Regions from separate parts of the Paenibacillus woosongensis genome, predicted to be linked through region 1. Evidence: riboswitches for the same ligand, from Rfam matches in the RefSeq annotation. Region 1 holds a riboswitch; each other region holds the start of a gene.

Region 1 (4,477 bases):
AAATTCGACAAGCTTTGTCGAATCTCTCGACATGACCTGTGAAGTTAAATTCTTGTAGTTTCAAAATAAATTGAAAACAAGGAGAATTGGCCATGCATAACCTTCGCGAAGAAAAGGTATTCAAAGATCCTGTTCATAATTATATTCATGTTCAGGATGAATTGATCTGGTTACTTATTAATACGAAGGAATTTCAGCGGCTTCGCCGGATTCGGCAGCTTGGCACTTCTTATTTGACCTTTCATGGTGCAGAGCACAGCAGATTCTCTCATTCTTTAGGAGTATATGAGATCACACGGCGAATCATTTCCCAGTTCGAGCGAAATAATTATCCGGACTGGCCGAAGGAGGAGCGGCTTGTTGCGCTCTGCGCGGCGCTGCTTCATGATCTGGGGCATGGCCCCTTCTCCCATTCTATCGAACAAGCCTTCGACATGAATCATGAGGACTGGACCTGCCGCATTTTGCTTGGCGATACGGAAGTAGGGCATGTTCTAAAGCGAATGGGCGAGGACTTCCCGGAGAAAGTAGCTTCTGTTATACGGAAGGACTATCCCAATGAAATTGTCGTAAATCTGGTGACAAGTCCGCTAGATGCTGACCGTATGGATTATTTGCTGAGGGATGCTTATTTCACCGGCGTCAATTACGGTACGATCGATATGGATCGGATTTTGCGGATGCTGCGGCCATACCGGGGACGGATTGTAGTGAAAGAGACCGGCATGCATGCGGTAGAGGATTATTTGATGTCCCGTTATCAAATGTATTGGCAGATTTATTTCCATCCGGTGACGCGGAGCTCGGAAATTATTTTGCGGCAAATTTTTCGACGGGCCAAGGAGCTATATGCGGAGGGGTATTCATTTTCCTTTCTTCCCAACCCTTTACCAGGCTTGTTCAACTCTGAACTGACAGTGCAGCAATATTTGCTATTAGATGAAGCTTTAATTCAAACGGCTTTTATGCAGTGGAAACATGAGGCTGATCCCCTGCTCGCTGATCTTTGCACCCGTTTTATGGATCGTAAATTGTACAAATATGTTGAACTGGATTCGCTCGATTTGGAGAAAATAAGGGAAATTCGCGAAGAATTCCGAAAATTGGGCTTAAATCCGGATTATGATCTGATCATTGATTTTCCGACGGACTTGCCTTATGATGTGTCTCGTCCTGACGAAGAACTTCGCGGCAAGCAAATTTTGCTGCTGGACAAGCAGGAGCGCTTGGTGGAAATATCGGAGGTTTCCGATATTGTCCGGTCGATTAGCGGCATACAGCGGGGTAAATTTTATTTGTACTTTCCAGACAATAAACTACAGGCGGTCTGTTCTCAGCTGCCTGCCGATTTAGCTCGTATTTTTGGACAGGAAACTTAATTACAGGAGGGTTATCGCCATGTTAGTGGATACACATACGCATTTGGACGCGGAGCAGTTTGACGAGGATCGCGAGGAAACGATTTCTCGCGCGGTGGAACAGGGAGTTACGCGCATGATCAACATCGGTTTTAATCGGGAAACGATTCCTACCACAATGAAGCTGGCCGAGAGCTACGACTTCATATATGCCGCCGTCGGCTGGCATCCCCAGGACGCCATCACGATGAAGGAAGAGGATTTGGACTGGATTGCTGAATTATGCCGCCATGAGAAAGTAGTTGCCATTGGAGAGATTGGTCTTGATTATTATTGGGATACTTCACCCAAGGATGTCCAGCATGCCGTATTCCGCAAGCAGATCGGGCTGGCTCGGGAGCTTGGAATGCCAATCGTCATTCATAACCGGGATGCTCATGAGGATACAGTGCGTATTTTGCGGGAAGAGAAAGCCCATGAAGTCGGAGGAGTAATGCATTCGTTTTCGGGGAGCTGGGAAACGGCCAAATTATGTCTGAACTTGGGATTTCATTTGTCCTTCGGGGGCCCGATTACCTTCAAAAACGCAAAACAGCCTAAAGAGGTGTTGAAACAAACACCGCTCGACCGGTTATTGATTGAAACAGACTCCCCTTATTTGACTCCGCATCCTTATCGTGGAAAGAGAAATGAGTCCGCCTATGTCCATTTAGTGGCAGAGGCAGCCGCTGAATTAAAAGGGTTGTCCTTCCAAGAAATTGCAGAAATCACAACCCGCAATGCGCTGGAACTATTTTCCATTCGGTGAAATCGGGAGGAAAAGCGGTGAAAAGAAGAGATTTCTGGAAAGATTAATGCATTTTAATTTAAAACACCGAGTCTATTACATTTTTTTAACCTTTTTCTTAAGAAAACGTTCTTGATTCGTCCTTTACAACATGCATTGAAACAGGATAGAATCTTTTCAGTGATCGATTTGGCCGAGTTTGGCGTATTGCCTATGGCCATCGAATCATGTTCCAGAACCAGTCTCGCTGAGTCTCCGTAGAGGAGAACGGGGGAACCGGATACGGCTTGATGAAATGTTTTCATTTACAACGTTGCCGTATTTGATTTCTTTGCAGGATCTTTGGGGTGAATTCAAGGTCATTGCGCCATGAGCGAATGAACCGAGAAAGGGCGGCTCTCTTCGTCCGAACCCGACAGCTAACCTCGTAAGCGTGTTAAGAGAGGCAACTTCGTGCATCCTATTACACCAAGACCTACAGGAGCCACGAAAGAGTTGCTCTAACTCTTTCTTCCGGCTTCTTTTGTTTTGAATAATTGTAATAGGGTCATCATACTGTTGTAAAACAGGAGGTGACAATTGCCGACCAGACTGGGGTAGGATGCGGAATGCTGCAGTTCTAGCATTCCGTAAAAAACGGGAATAGTCACGTCAACATCTCATCATGCATTGACCTAGGGCGGGACTATGAAGGAGGACGGAAAGTGGGCATTTTCAAGAAAGAAGAGACCCATGAATCACGCTCATCCAGTATGTCTTACGCATTGCGATGGAAGCATGAGAACCTACGTCAGATATCGGTCGTCACGTTGTTAACTGTTGCAGCGATCATCGTTATTCTGATTTGGCTGAACGGCAACAGCAAGAACATTTACTTGGTGATAGACGGGAAGATCCAGGAGATCGAGACCCGTAAATCTGTAGTGAATCAAGTACTGGATGAACATTCCATCGTGCTGGGCCAGGGTGATAGCATATCACGGCCGCTTGAGAGCTCCCTGAAGAAGGGGGACCGGATCGTTATCGTAAGGGCGGTTCCGGTGCAAGTCAACGTGGATGGCAAGACAAAGTCGCATCTAACGACTCAATCCAGTGTACAGGGCATTATCAACGAGCTTGGCATTACCGTAAACCCGGATGACAAGATCACTCCGGATTTAAGCAGCAAAGTTACTTCCGATCTTCAGATCAAAGTGGTGCGCGTATCCAAGCAAACAGTACAGACGAAAGAGACCGTGCCATTTGCCGTCGTCAAAACCTCGGATCCTAATTTGGAGAAGGGGCAGACGAAGGTGCTGCAGCAGGGCAGCGAAGGAGTAGTTGTACATCACATCGAAAAAGTGTATGAAGACGGAAATTTCGTATCCAAGCGTTGGCTGAGCAAAGAGATCGAGACGAAGGCTCAGGACAAGGTAGTCGCTGTAGGTACGAAGCCTAAGCCCGAGGCTGTGCTCGCCGCTAATATTACCCGCACTGCGGATAAAGTGGATATCAGTGGAACGACAACCAAAGGCGGCGTCTCATTTAAATATAAAAAAGTGCTTAAAGACGTCACACTAACCGCCTATTCCGCCGAAGAGGATGGCATCGGTACGAAGACCGCCTCCGGGACACGCGTAACGGAAGGCAGAACGATCGCCGTAGACAAGAACGTTGTTCCTATGGGCTGGTGGGTATATATCGAAGGCATTGGGTTCCGCAGAGCCGAGGATACAGGTGGCGCCATCAAGGGCAACAAAATGGACGTTTACTTCGATAGCCTGCAATCGGCGAAGAACTTCGGGCGCAAGAAGGGACGCACGGTGTATGTTATCGGTCCAAACAAACCAGAATTGAACTAATTCCTGTTTTACTTTGTAAAAGGAATAAGATACTATAGATAAATGAAAAAGGTATGGAAAGAAGAGGAGAAGTCCTCTTCTTTTTGCGTATGAGGAAGAGGGTCGTTTGTTCCCATGATTAAAGAGGTTATTGTCGTGGAAGGGCGGGACGATACCGTTGCCGTCAAAAGGGCCGTGCAGGCCGATACGATTGAAACCGGAGGCTCGGCCATCAACGAGACCGTGCTGCGCAAGATTGAGCTGGCGCAGGAGCGGCGCGGGGTCATCATTTTGACTGATCCTGACCATGCTGGCGAGCGAATCCGCAAAATTGTCGCAGGCCGGGTACCGGGCTGCAAGCATGCTTTCCTGCGGGAGGCCGATGCTACGCGGCGCGGTGATATCGGTGTGGAGAATGCCTCTCCCGAAGCCATTCGGGAAGCGCTGGCACGTGTGCATACCGAGATGGAAGCAGTTGAGGCTGATGACACGCTCATCGATTGGGAAGACTT
Region 2 (4,477 bases), 810 kb from region 1:
TGTGCGATTTCCCGTTGTTGTTCATCGATCATTTGAGATTGCTGGCGAAGAGTTTCGCCTTGGTTAACGGGTTCATTTTCAAATTCTCGATACTTTCCGACCCAGTTTCGTAATGTACCGGGGTTAATGTTTAACTCGTTTGCGATCTCCTCGAGTGACTTGGTTTGTTCTTGCACATACTTTACGGCTTCACGTTTAAATGTTTCGTTATACCGTTGTCTCGTCTCACTCATTTCGACACCTCTTTATCTTATTAGACTCATTATCTATTTTTGCACTAAGAGATGTCCACTTTTTATTCTAACTGCAGAATTACATCTAGTTACCTGAATCTGATCATTTAGTCATAAATCCGTAGTTTATTTTAGTGGAGGGAAAGATTCCACCCCTCTTATTGACAATGAGAATCATTATCAATAGAATGGAATTGATCAATCATTGAGAATGCTTATCAATTATGTAGAATGGAGGAATGGAAGATGAACCAAGCATCATTGGTATATATATCATGGCTTCTCATTATCAGTGCGGCGGTGTGCCGAAGAGAGGGCGAGCGGCAACGAGAGAGCGATGAACAGAAACAGAGAGCGAGAGGTTCGGACAGCACGGGCAAGGAGGGGTATACATGCCAAGAGGGCCTTTAAATCACGAGCTGGTACGTGAATTTATTGTAGCGGCGCATGGCGATTATGATGAGGTGGCAAGGCTGCTCAAGCAGGAACCCGCACTCGTTCATGGGGTCATTGATTGGGGGAGCGGCGATTGGGAGAGCGCCCTCGGCGCCGCATCGCATACCGGGAATTTCAGCATTGCAAGGCTGCTGCTGGCGCACGGGGCACGGATGGATATTTTTGCTGCGGCTATGCTTGGAGAGCTGAACGTCGTTAAAGCGATCGTCGAAAATCACCCCGAGACCGTCTATGCCAAAGGCCCGCACGGTATATCGCTGATTCGCCACGCCGAGGCTGGGGGAAATGCCGCCATTTTCGTCCATGAGTATTTAAGTTCATTTCTATCGAAAGAAGTGGTCGGAAAATGATGGTGATGATGAAGGCCATCCAAACGATCCGGGTTCGAAAAGGCAGGGTAAATGAAGTATTGTCCCGCTTCAGGACGCCTTCACCGGTTCATTCTTTTGAAGGCTTCCTGCTCATGGAAGTGCTGATCAAGGATAACAGCCAGGAATGCGACGAGCTGCAGGTTTGCACGACATGGGAGGATAGGCGGTATTTTGACAAATGGTCAACGAGCAGAGCTGCGCGAACGCTGCACAGCAAAGTCAGGGAGCTTAAGCCGGAAGACAGCTCCATCATTGGCTCCGAGCTGGCGACTTATGAAATAGCGGCGCTGTATGAGCCGCCTCGCCAAAAGCTTGACCCCGAACGGATCATGACAGGGCAGATGACAGAAAATAACATTAAACGTCAAATTTTAAGAATATTATAATTATTCCAATTCTCTTGTTAATTGCCCTAAGGTTGACAATCTTTCCCTTACACCGTATCATAGACACACGCTTAGTTTCTTGGTGATAGCCAGGAAAGCGGGGGAACCAGTTTTTTTTCTTGGGGCGAATCACTCATTCCTATGAGGTGTAGGGTACCATCTTACCCGAGTCCGTCAGCTAACCTCGTCAGCAGTGGATGGGTCTGTTTTAAATCATTAATTACGTCTCTTTAGACCCTGTTTTGGGGTCTATTTTTGTCTTCTGACCCTTGCTGGCGCAGCTGTGTCTAGACCCCCGGTTTGGGGTCTTTTTTGTTGATTACTAGGAAGGAGGATGTACAAATGACAAAGGCGAAAACGAAGTACATTACGAATCTGGACAGACTGACGATGATTCCGGAGGAGGAGCGGGCGCGTTTGAAACCGATTACGGAGAAGTTCGTATTTCGGGTGAACGATTATTATTTGAGCCTGATTGACTGGAACGATCCCCAGGATCCGATTCGCAAGCTGGTTATCCCGAATGAAGGGGAGCTAGAGGAATACGGCCGCTGGGATGCGTCAGACGAGGATACCAACTATGTCGTGCCGGGCTGTCAGCACAAGTATACGACGACAGCTCTGCTGATCGTGTCGGAGGTGTGCGGCGCGTACTGCCGATATTGCTTCCGCAAGCGTTTGTTCCGCAATGACGTGAAGGAGGCCATGTCCGATGTACAGCCGGGGATCGATTATATCGCCAAGCATCCCGAAATCAACAACGTCCTGTTGACCGGCGGGGACAGCCTCATTCTGGCTACGGAGAAGCTGCGGGGAATTCTGGCCCAGCTGCGTGAAATCGAGCATGTTAAGATCATTCGTCTTGGCTCCAAGATTCCTGTATTTAATCCGATGCGCATTTACGAGGACGAGGAACTGCTCGATGTGATCCGCACCTTTTCCACGCCGGAGCAGCGCATTTACGTCATGGCTCATATTAACCATCCGCGCGAAATTACGGCGGAAGCGAGACGCGGCTTCCAGGCACTGCATGAGGCTGGCGCGATCGTAGTCAACCAGACCCCCGTGCTAAAAGGCATCAACGATGACCCTGTAGTGCTTGGCGAACTGCTGGATAAGCTGTCCTGGGCAGGGGTTACGCCTTACTACTTCTTCGTGAACAGGCCGGTAGCCGGGAACCGGGATTTCGTCCTTTCCCTGGAAGAGGTCTACCGGATCGTCGAGGAGGCGAAGGCGCGCACATCCGGGCTGGGCAAACGCGTCAGACTGTCGATGAGCCATACGTCGGGCAAGATCGAAATTCTAGCAATTGAAAACGGCAAGGCCTATTTGAAATATCACCAGTCCCGTGACGGGGATTACGGCAAATTGATGATCCTCGATTGTCCGAAGGATGCGTCCTGGTTCGACGACCTTCCCGGCAATGAACAGTATTGGAAGCAGCCGGAGAAGAAGACGGATGAAATCGTCTCTGTAAACGAGCTGCCCGATTTTCCACAGAAGAGAAAACGTACGCCTGCCATGTTATAACATAATAGAACATAGTAAATCATCCCCTGAGGGGCGGCCTAAAGCAATATTGACCGCCTCCTTCGGGGATTTTTATTTTGCACCCAGATCGGTTGCGCGCTTTTCATTTCTCAGGAGGGCGGTGATCGATTATGATAAATCTAATAAGACATTTGGAGAAGGGGTAGTTATGGAGAGACTGACATTCGATCCTTCCGGCTACAAAGTAAAATGGGGCTCCGAGAGCATCACGCTGCTGGCGAAGGAGTTCGCGCTGCTGCAATTTCTGTATCGTCACCGCGACAGGGCTTTTACGCGCGATCAGCTCCTTGATCGGGTGTGGACGATGGAATACCCGGTAGAGCGGACAGTGGATGATCATATTTACCGCCTGAGGAAGAAGCTGTCTCCCTGGGCGCATATTCGCATCAATACTGTGCGGGGATACGGATACAGCCTGACCGTCGGGGAACCGAAATCCGTAATGAATCCGTCGGTTGGCGATCGCGAGGTTAATTCCTCGGTGCGGGATATTTTCAAGAAATACCACCTGTTCGGTCAAGGCAAATCGATGCTGGCGCTGGCTACGCAGAAGGACATACTCGGCTTCGAGCTGGATCCGTTCTACGCCGTTTATTTGAAATTCCTACAAGGCGATATCACCTGGTTCCTGGAAGCGGACGGCCTGCCGCTGCAAACCCGGCTGTACTGGCTGCTGATTTTATACCGAGGGACAAATCCCGAGCCGGAGCAAATACTGCGCTATTGTGAACAGGCCATTGCCCGGCAAGCCCTTTCTCCGGAGGAGCATCGCGAAATGCGTATACTTAACATTCTTGAGGTGTATGCGGATGCCGGACTTGAAGTGGAGGCGATGAAGCGGTTCGCAGAGACGAGGAAGACGGTTGAGGCGGATGGGCTCAGCGGGTTTGTCATGCCGGTAGCTCTTATGGAAATATATGTTTGCGTGCTGGCCGGAGAGCTTGAGGAAGCGGACAAGGTGGCGGAACGATTGGCCCGCTTGCTCGAGGATATGCCGTATTTGCGGGAAATCGGACGTTTTCGCATCGTTCAGGGGCTTTTGGATTTGGCGCGCGGCCGCAAAAAGGAGGCGGAGCAAAAGTTTGATGAAGGTCTGGATGTGCTGGAGATGTCGCTGAACGTCCCGCTTCGGATCATTTCGCTCTGCCAAATACTGCGATATATCGACCGGAAGCATCCTGGCCTGGAAATGCAGCACAAATATGCGTCGCTTTATGATTCTTTGGATGAAGAGCTAGGACTATCGAAATATAAGAAGGAGATGGAAGCCGTCATTGGCAGAGCATTATCTCTATCATAGCTGCCTGCGGCCGTGGCCCAGGCCGTCTGATCATCCTCTGACAATCGCCGGATAGGATAAGGGTATCTAGAGATACGAAAGGACAGATTACCCTATGACACAAAAAGATCGCTCTTCCCTCTTATCGATACGCAGCTTCAGGCATATGTTTGGAGCTTATGCGCTTGCCTCCTTTGGCGA
Region 3 (4,477 bases), 2.5 Mb from region 1:
AGCATCCTCCTCGATCAGCCGCGCTCCTTCCACATATTCCTCCAGCGTATTGCCGCCCAGATTAGCGATTCTCGCCAGCTTCAAGCCTGCCCAGTACTCACATTCCTCACGCAAAAATGACGCTACGCCCGGATTCTCCAAGCCAACACTGTTCAGCATGCCGGAAGGCGTCTCGAATACGCGAATTCCGTGGTTGCCTTCCTTTGGATGCAGGGTCAATCCTTTACCGGAGATGCCGCCCAACCGGTTAATATCGTACAAAGAGCCGTATTCCCGGCCGAAGCCGAAAGTTCCTGAAGCCATAACGACCGGATTTTTAAAATGTACGCCCGCGATGCTGCACGACAAATCAATCATTCGAACACTACCTCCTCCGCCAAAAATACCGGTCCGTCCGCGCAGGCCTTACGCCGTTGATCCCGGCATTTTACACTGCACACGAGACAAGCCCCAATGCCGCAGGCCATGCGATTTTCCAGCGATACGTACACCTTGGCCGCACTGGCGGATTCCTGCTTCCGGCGCTGCACAGCTTGAAGCATCGGCTCCGGCCCGCAAGCAATAATGGTATCGTAAGCGTTAAAATCAACCTGTTTCAGCACAATGCCGCCCACATCCACTATCACGTTGCCGGTCGTCGCCGCTTCGAATTGCTGCACCAAGTAAGCCTCCCGGCTAAATCCCAAATACACGTCCGCAGCAGAATACTCGCCAAGCGCATAGAACAACGGAGCTGCGCCGATCCCGCCCCCGACCAGAGCGACTTTTTCTTCAGCCGGCACTTCCGGGAACCCATTTCCAAACGGGCCCTCCAATTGGAGCTCATCTCCGGGCCGCAAAGCGCTGAGAAGCTTTGTCCCTTCCCCCGCTAGCTGATAAAGAAACTCAATGCCTCCCCCGTCCCGGTTAAAGATGCTGAGCGGCCTGGAGAGCAGAGGATACTTATCCCATGCCCGAACCATATAGAATTGGCCCATCCGTCCCGTGTATGATCCTGCAGCCTTTAATCTGAAAATGTTCGGGGCTACTTCTACATTTACCATGACAACCGCCATGCCTCTCACCTCACTAACAAATAAGCGTATCTACTGCTTCACTGCTTTATCTAAAGATGCTATTTTTGCGCGGGCAAGTCTGTGACAAATAGCACACCCTTGCAGGAGCGGTCATATTTATGTGAAGTTTTGGGCATACCAGTAAATAACCATTCAGCGATCAAAGGAGAAGGTATCCATGTCCAAACTCTTCAAGGCGCCGGGCGCATGGCTGTTATGCCTGGCGCTAGTTACGGGAATGGCCCCCGCGCCTGCCGAATCCGTGTTAAACCCGGAACCCACCTCCTCCGAACAAGCCGTAAATGCCGAAGCTAAGCCAATGACGCTGGGAGAGCTCCGGCGGAAATACTCGGAAACGTTCAAGTTCAGCGGTCCTGAGGTCAAGCAAATTGCCCTGACCTTCGATGATGTTCCCGATCCGCGCTTCACCCCTAAAGTGTTGGATATACTGAAGAAACACGGCGTCAAAGCCACTTTCTTCGTCGTAGGCAGCCGGGCGAAGAAGCATCCGGAGCTGCTGCGGAGAATTCACCATGAAGGGCATATCATCGGCAACCATTCTTACAGCCACCCTTTGTTTAAGAAACAATCCGTCCAGGAATTCAAAAGCGAAATTGAGCGAACCGAGAAAGTGATCGAACGGATTATCGGTTACAAACCTCGCCTCATTCGTCCCCCCTACGGAGAAATTAACGAGGAGCAGCTCAAATGGGCCAAGCGGCAAGGCTACAAAATCATTAACTGGAACGTCGATTCCCTCGATTGGAAAGCGCTAAGCAAAGAGAAGGTCAAGCATAACGTGCTCAGCGCCGTCGGTCCGGGATCCATCGTGCTGCAGCATGCCGGGGGCGGTACGGGTTCCAATTTGACGGGAACTATCGAGGCTCTGCCGGATATTATTAAGGTGCTGCGGAATCGTGGCTATCGCTTCGTAACGATTCCCGAGCTGCTATCTTATAAGAAAGCACTATAACCAGCACCTGTTTGCAAGCAAAAAAAGGACATCCCTGCAGATCCCCAGATCTCGCAGTGGACGTCCTTATTTAATATCATCTAATCATGGCTTAAATTTGTATTAATTCAAAACATATAGCGTGACATCCTGAAAACCAAAGTCGTTAACCTTTTGCGGGCTCGCCGGAATGAAGATGTCGATGCGGTTCCCTTTGATCGCGCCGCCCTGATCAGTCGCTGTGGCGACGAAGGCGTTCTTCGGCAGATCAGGATGGCTGTGTCCGGTGACCAGCACTTTGGTGCCCATCGGAATGACGTTTGGATCAACAGCGATCGTTCCGAGCTTCAAAGGATTGCCATAATAGTCGACAGGGCCCCATTTCCCGTTTTCGCTGGCAGCCGCAGAGTAAGCTGTCGCTTTGACCTTTACTGTGGATTTGTAGTTAAACGATTTGCCCCAGGCCTGTACGACCCGTTCCGCCGTTAATACTTTTAGCGTAGAGAGCGGCTGAGCCTCGCTTCCAGAGGCGGAAAGCGCCTGCATGTTTTGTCCTGGTATCGTGATTTTTAAACCTTCGTAAATATTCGTTGCTTCTATGCTCGGATTCGCTTTCATCAGCTTGTCCAAATTGACCCCGTACTGCTTGGCGAGAATATAGAAGGTGTCCCCATTCTTCGCCGTATGTACTGAATCCGCATATGCTGGCACGGCCTGCAGCGCTCCTAACAACCCGGCTGCAATCACCGCTGACTTAATCCCCATTCCCAATTTGTGAAGACCTTTACGTTGTTTAAACATGATGCTCCTCCTTTAACTTGGCCTGCGGAGTTAGTTGTCGGATTCGGAAAAAAGGATAGCTCCCGGCGCCGATCATCAGCGCTTCACCCCAAGACATGCCATGCTTGTCACCTTGTACTTGCATTGCTCGTCATAAGTCGTCCCCCGCACCTGCCTTGGCAGTGTTTCGGCCGTAATGAATATATCACAATTTTGTAACCTATGGGCCATGCAAATGTTACCAATGGTATTCAAACCAGTATTTATAAGAAAAAACATTGACGAAAACCGTAACAAAAATTTAAATTTTGACAGACGGCACCAAAAAGGCATGACCCACGGTCATGCCTTTTTGGTGCTATTCTAATTACAAATTACAATACTTTACTTAAGAAATCCTGCGTCCGCTGATTCTGCGGCGAACCGAACACCTGCTGCGGGCTGCCCTGCTCGATAATAACGCCTTGATCCATAAACAAGATGCGGTCGCCGACCTCGCGGGCGAAGCCCATTTCATGCGTGACGATCACCATCGTCATCCCGCCTGTCGCCAGCTCCTTCATGACTTCCAGAACCTCGCCCACCATCTCGGGATCGAGTGCGGACGTCGGCTCGTCAAACAGCATCACATGCGGCTCCATCGCCAGGGCGCGAGCGATGGCGATGCGCTGCTTCTGTCCTCCTGACAGCTGGGAAGGGTAAGCCCCGCTCTTGTCCTCCAGACCCACTTTGCGCAACAGCTGAAGCGCGAAGGCCTCTGCGTCCTGCTTCGCCTGTTTTTTCACCTGAAGCGGAGCCATCATAATATTCTCAAGCACCGTTTTGTGAGGAAAAAGGTTAAAATGCTGAAATACCATACCCATCTTCTCACGGGTTTTGTTGATATTATGATTCTTGCCGGTAATAAGCTCTCCTTCGAAATGAATTTCGCCACTGGACGGCTCCTCAAGCCGGTTCAGACAGCGCAGGAAGGTGCTTTTTCCCGATCCGCTCGGCCCGATAACGACGACGACCTCGCCGCGGTTGATTTCCAGGTCAATGCCTTTTAAAATATGCAGCTGGCCGAATTTTTTATGCAAATTCTTAACGGTTATCACTAGCCTGCAGCCTCCTTTCGAAACGGCCCAAAATGCGGGAAAGTGTAAAAGTGACGATAAAATACATCACGGCAACGATCAGGAACGGCATCATGCCGTTATACGTAATCCCTTGAACGGCGCCCGCCTGGAACATCATTTCGGTCACCCCGATAAAGGAAACGATCGACGATTCCTTGACGATGACAACGAACTCGTTGCCAATCGCCGGCAGCACGTTTTTGATCGCCTGCGGAATAATAATGAAACGCATCGTTTGACCCTGCGTCATTCCGAGCGAACGCGCCGCTTCGCTTTGACCGCGGTCTACGCCCTGAATGCCCGCGCGGAATATTTCCGCTAAATAAGCCGAGCTGTTAATGGACAGCGTAATCGCCCCCGATTCAATCGGATCAAAATTGATATCGAACATGTAAGACAAGCCGTAGTGAATGATCATCAGCTGTACTAGCATCGGCGTTCCGCGCAGAAACTCAACCCAGGCATGTCCGATAAAGCGTACGATTCCCCATGGCGACATCCGGATCAAAGCGACAAACAATCCGAGAATGAACCCGAATAATACGCCTAACGCAGCAAGCCATAACGTGTAC
Region 4 (4,477 bases), 1.0 Mb from region 1:
GGCAACTGCTCCCACTGATCACCTTCGATCCGGGCATTGCCGTCATTTCATATGGCATGCTATGGTATTCGCAGACTGCAGTCTTCTTCCTTCTGGCCATGGTGTTTTTTCTGACGAGTACCTTGATGTACCGGTTCGGTTTGTTCTGGGGCGTCGGATTAATCGTTGTTTATATTCTGAGTCTATAAGAGCCAAATATAAAGGAAGCTGTATCCGCCCCTCCCGGCTGACTCAGCTTCCTTTGCCATTGTATCCGTCACTCGTCCTCGTTAATGACAGCTTCAAATCTCTCGATATTCTCATTAGAACCGATCATGACCATAATATCTCCGGCATTCAGCACATCCATCGCGGTCGGGGCGACAATGACCCCCGTCTGTTTATGGATCGCAACGATGCTGCAGCTGTAATTCACACGCGGATTGATCTCGCCCAGCGTTTTGCCGGCCAGGCATGCAGGCACACTCAGCTCGACGATGCTGTACTCCTTCGACAGCTCGATGTAATCGAGCAAATTCGGCGTCACCAGCTGATGCGCCACGCGAACCCCCATATCCCTCTCTGGAAAAATAACCCGGTCCACGCCAAGCTTCTCCAGCGCCCGGCCATGCAGGACGGAAATCGCCTTTGCGACGACCGTTTTGATGCCCAAATCCTTGAGCAGAATCGCCGTCAGGATGCTCATCTGAATATCACTGCCGATTGCCACAATGCCACAATCGAAATTACGGATGCCGAGCGATTTCAGTACATCTTCATCCGTAGCATCAGCCGCGACGGCATGGGTTAAATAAGCGCTCATATCGTTGACCAACTCTTCGTTCAGGTCGACGCCAAGCACCTCGTATCCCAGATCCATTAACTCAAGCGCCAGGCTGGAGCCGAAGCGCCCCAAGCCGATCACCACAAACTGCTGCATTTTCATTGATTGGTCGAACTCCTATCCTATAATCATTTTCCCTTCGGGATAACGGTATAATTCCTTACCCTTTTTCGGACCAAGCGCATAAGCCAGCGTCAAGAGACCCAGGCGGCCGGTAAACATCATGAAGCATAAAATAATTTTGCCGATATCGGTCAAATCCAGGGTCAGCCCCATCGTTAAACCGACCGTGGCAAAAGCAGACGTCGTCTCGAACAGAATGCTCAGAAAACCCGCTTCCTCGGTCGTGGATAATATCATTGCCGCCGCTATGACGAGAAACAGCGCCAGCATCGTAATCGTGACGGCCTTAAAAATCCGCTCCTGGGACAAACGATAGCGGAAGAGCACCATATCATTGCGTCCGCGAATCATAGAAATGACCGCGCCAACCAATATCATGAACGTCGTCGTCTTGATCCCGCCGCCCGTCGAGCCCGGGGAAGCGCCGATAAACATCAGGATGATTATGAAGAATTGGGTGGCCTGGCGAAGAGTCCCGATATCCACTGAATTCGCGCCCGCCGTCCGTGTCGTGACCGACTGGAATAATGAACCCCATATTTTCCCGCCCCAATCCAAAGAGCCCATCGTTTTGGCATTCGTAAATTCGAATATAAAGATGACGAGCGCCCCGATGAAAATAAGCGATCCGGTCATGGACAGAACCACTTTGGAATGCAGCGACAGCTTGCGGCTGCGGCGGAAATCCGCGAGCTCGGACAACACAATAAAACCGAGCCCGCCCGATACGATCAGGAACATCGCTACGAAGTTAACGAGCGGATCGTCTACATACCCCGTGAGGCTGTGAAATTTCCCGAATAAATCGAAGCCGGCGTTATTGAACAGTGACACCGCATGAAACACTCCATAGTAGGCGGCCTGCCCTAGCGGCATGTCAAACGCCCAGCGAATCGCAAACAACAGGGCGGCGCTGACTTCAATGACCAGGGAATACATCAGTACCTTGCGTATGAGGCGCACGATGCCCTCCATCGTATTCTGATTCATCGCCTCCTGCAGCAGAAGGCGGTCGCGCAGCGAAATCCGCCGCTTGAACACAAGGGAGAAGAGGGTCGCCATGGTCATGAAGCCTAGACCCCCAATCTGAATAAGAGTCATAATCACGATTTGGCCGAATGACGAGAAATAAGTCCCTGTATCGCGAACGACAAGCCCCGTAACACAAGTGGCCGAGGTCGCCGTAAACAACGCATCAACGAAAGGAAGAGATTCCCCGGTTGTGGTGGCGAGCGGCGTCATCAGCAGGAGTGTTCCGGCCAGTATAATCGCCGCAAAGCCAAGCACCAATATACGCGGTGGAGATAATTTAAACCATTGGGACGGCATCGTGCTCACCTCCTCTTTCCTTGATCTGCGTTCCTCACATTTATACCCCTTTATTATGGACACTTTGGCAAAAGAAAAAAGCACTGGAAATCCAGAGCCCTTTCGGTAATGGTTCCTGCTGCAATACGCCTACGAGGTTAGCTGACGGGCTCGGGCCTGCAGAGCAGCCCTATTCGCCTCCTGCGCCGGACTTTCCCGTCCGTGCAGGGCCTGAGAAATTCACCCAAAAAAATTGGTTCCCCCGTTTTCCATTGGAAATTCGGCCGATATTCTTTTCAATTCTTTCATTTCACATTTTCATTCCATCTTTATGAATTGGATTATAAGCTTAATTAACGTCCACCACAAAGCTTGATTTACCCGAAATACCATGAAAATCACCTTTGCCGCCTGAAACGGAGCTTGCCATCCTTCATTCTCTGAGCCATACTGTATTTTTGCGGAATTATTGCCTCTTTTCTGCGCTTGGCTCGTTCGATTCTGGCGATTGCTCCATGCTTATGATATCTTTACAATGATATCCATTTACACTAGAGCAAAGGGGTTTTTGAATGTTATCCAACTTTTCGTCCGCAGGGCGAACGCCGAAGCGCACCACGCTTCGGGTGCTGGCCGCCGTAGGTTTCCTCCTTTTTCTGGCCCTGCAGGTTCTGCCGATGGCCACGCCGGATTCATTGCAGCAAATTCAGAAGACGATCACAAAGCAGCAGGCGAAGGAAATCGCTGCCGAGTTCGCCGCTTCGACACTGGAGCTGCCTGTAGCATTGGACGATGTTTTGGTTACATATGAATCTCGATCGGACATATATGGTTACTTAACCCGAGCGGGCCTGATGAAAACTTATATGCAAAATTACGATGAACAGTTTCCGCTCGAGATATTTCGCGTTCGCTTCGAGCAGCCAGACGGCATCCTTAGCGCCTTAACCGTAGACGTTAACATGTATGGCGGCAGAGTGGCCGGATTCGAACGTGTCGAAACCTACAGCAACGCCACCAGGGATCTGCTGCAGAAGCAAGGCATCACGGGCGGCAGGGGGTTGCAGGTCACGGAGGGAGACTTGACGCCCGAGGACAAAGAAAGCCTGGCTGCTCCGTATCTTAAGGCATTTGACTTCGATCCCGCTCAACTGAAGATCGAGAGCGCCGAAAACGAATCGGGTCTGATCTACGAAATTCCGGGCTATGAAGCCGGTCAATCCCGCGGGCTAATCGAATTTCGCTTCCAAGACGGAACCGTGTCCTCCATGGAAGCATATTTCGATCCCCCTGCCGCTCATCTGGACTATGTAAAAGGCCAAAAGAAGCTGGCCAGCTGGTTCACCTGGGTTGGCTACGCCCTATTCACCTTCGTGCTCGGCATTCTGGCGATCATCTATAGTGTGAAGACCAGACCGTTTTCTTCTTTTCTGCGCGGCCTGGTTCTGTCCACTGCTTACTTTATTTTTACGATGGTCGGAGCGGTTAATATGCTTCCGATGCTGGAGAAGGACGGGCTCGGAACAGAGGTCCTGATCCTCGGCTTCATCGTGCAAGGCGCACTCACTTTGGTAATATCGGCCTCTATTTACTTCTCCCTGATCGGAGGAGACGGACTCTGGCGCAAACAGGGGCTTAATTTATGGGCCAGAGCCAAGGAGCCGGGATACGGGCAGCATGTCCTGTTCTCGATGCAAAGCGCCTATTTGTGGGCTTTGATCCTGCTCGGGGCGCAATCGGTCATCTTCTTTGTCCTTGGACACACGATCGGCACCTGGTCAACGACTGATGCCACCCAGTCGGCCTACAACATGCTCTATCCCATCCTGTTCCCCTTGCTCGCCTGGGTAGCAGGGATCGGCGAGGAAGCTGTCTATCGCTTGTTCGGCATCCCGATGCTGAAGAAAATATTCCGCAGCACGTTCGTAGCCAGCTTGATCTCATCGATGATTTGGGCGTTCGGACATTCCTTGTATCCGATTTATCCCGTCTATTCACGCCCGATTGAATTGACGATTGTCGGGCTGTTGTTCAGCTTTGTTTTTCTGCGCTACGGCTATATTACCGCCATGTTCACGCATGTCATCTTCAACAGCATCCTCATGTCGCTCAGCCTTATGCTGATGGGCGGGGTGCTGAACTGGACCGCAGGGATTGTTTACATCGCTCTGCCGGCGATCGTAGCCTATGTTATATATTTGTTCAACCCGCCGGGCCGGACGG

What was found. A riboswitch is a leader RNA that binds a small molecule or an ion and turns the genes downstream of it on or off. The one in region 1 is predicted to bind cyclic di-AMP.
Region 2: linked by a shared signal. The riboswitch ahead of QNH46_RS20850 (KamA family radical SAM protein) and the one ahead of QNH46_RS00140 (resuscitation-promoting factor) in region 1 are both predicted to bind cyclic di-AMP.
Region 3: linked by a shared signal. The riboswitch ahead of QNH46_RS13075 (3D domain-containing protein) and the one ahead of QNH46_RS00140 (resuscitation-promoting factor) in region 1 are both predicted to bind cyclic di-AMP.
Region 4: linked by a shared signal. The riboswitch ahead of QNH46_RS19690 (TrkH family potassium uptake protein) and the one ahead of QNH46_RS00140 (resuscitation-promoting factor) in region 1 are both predicted to bind cyclic di-AMP.

The regions. Positions count from the first base shown of each region.
Region 1 is NZ_CP126084.1:27,555-32,031, forward strand. It holds gene QNH46_RS00130 (HD domain-containing protein) at 93-1,379, shown strand; gene QNH46_RS00135 (TatD family hydrolase) at 1,399-2,166, shown strand; cyclic di-AMP (ydaO/yuaA leader) riboswitch at 2,381-2,595, shown strand; gene QNH46_RS00140 (resuscitation-promoting factor) at 2,850-3,986, shown strand; gene rnmV (ribonuclease M5) at 4,101-4,477, shown strand, end outside.
Region 2 is NZ_CP126084.1:4,511,975-4,516,451, reverse strand. It holds gene QNH46_RS20870 (transposase) at 1-233, opposite strand, end outside; gene QNH46_RS20865 (hypothetical protein) at 480-644, shown strand; gene QNH46_RS20860 (ankyrin repeat domain-containing protein) at 626-1,039, shown strand; gene QNH46_RS20855 (antibiotic biosynthesis monooxygenase) at 1,045-1,446, shown strand; cyclic di-AMP (ydaO/yuaA leader) riboswitch at 1,505-1,654, shown strand; gene QNH46_RS20850 (KamA family radical SAM protein) at 1,789-2,976, shown strand; gene QNH46_RS20845 (winged helix-turn-helix domain-containing protein) at 3,146-4,297, shown strand; gene QNH46_RS20840 (MFS transporter) at 4,392-4,477, shown strand, end outside.
Region 3 is NZ_CP126084.1:2,861,022-2,865,498, forward strand. It holds gene QNH46_RS13060 (dihydroorotate dehydrogenase) at 1-357, opposite strand, end outside; gene QNH46_RS13065 (dihydroorotate dehydrogenase electron transfer subunit) at 354-1,055, opposite strand; gene QNH46_RS13070 (polysaccharide deacetylase family protein) at 1,234-2,028, shown strand; gene QNH46_RS13075 (3D domain-containing protein) at 2,131-2,808, opposite strand; cyclic di-AMP (ydaO/yuaA leader) riboswitch at 2,811-2,990, opposite strand; gene QNH46_RS13080 (amino acid ABC transporter ATP-binding protein) at 3,162-3,884, opposite strand; gene QNH46_RS13085 (amino acid ABC transporter permease) at 3,871-4,477, opposite strand, start outside.
Region 4 is NZ_CP126084.1:4,299,714-4,304,190, forward strand. It holds gene QNH46_RS19680 (hypothetical protein) at 1-188, shown strand, start outside; gene QNH46_RS19685 (potassium channel family protein) at 257-925, opposite strand; gene QNH46_RS19690 (TrkH family potassium uptake protein) at 941-2,275, opposite strand; cyclic di-AMP (ydaO/yuaA leader) riboswitch at 2,387-2,550, opposite strand; gene QNH46_RS19695 (CPBP family intramembrane glutamic endopeptidase) at 2,827-4,477, shown strand, end outside.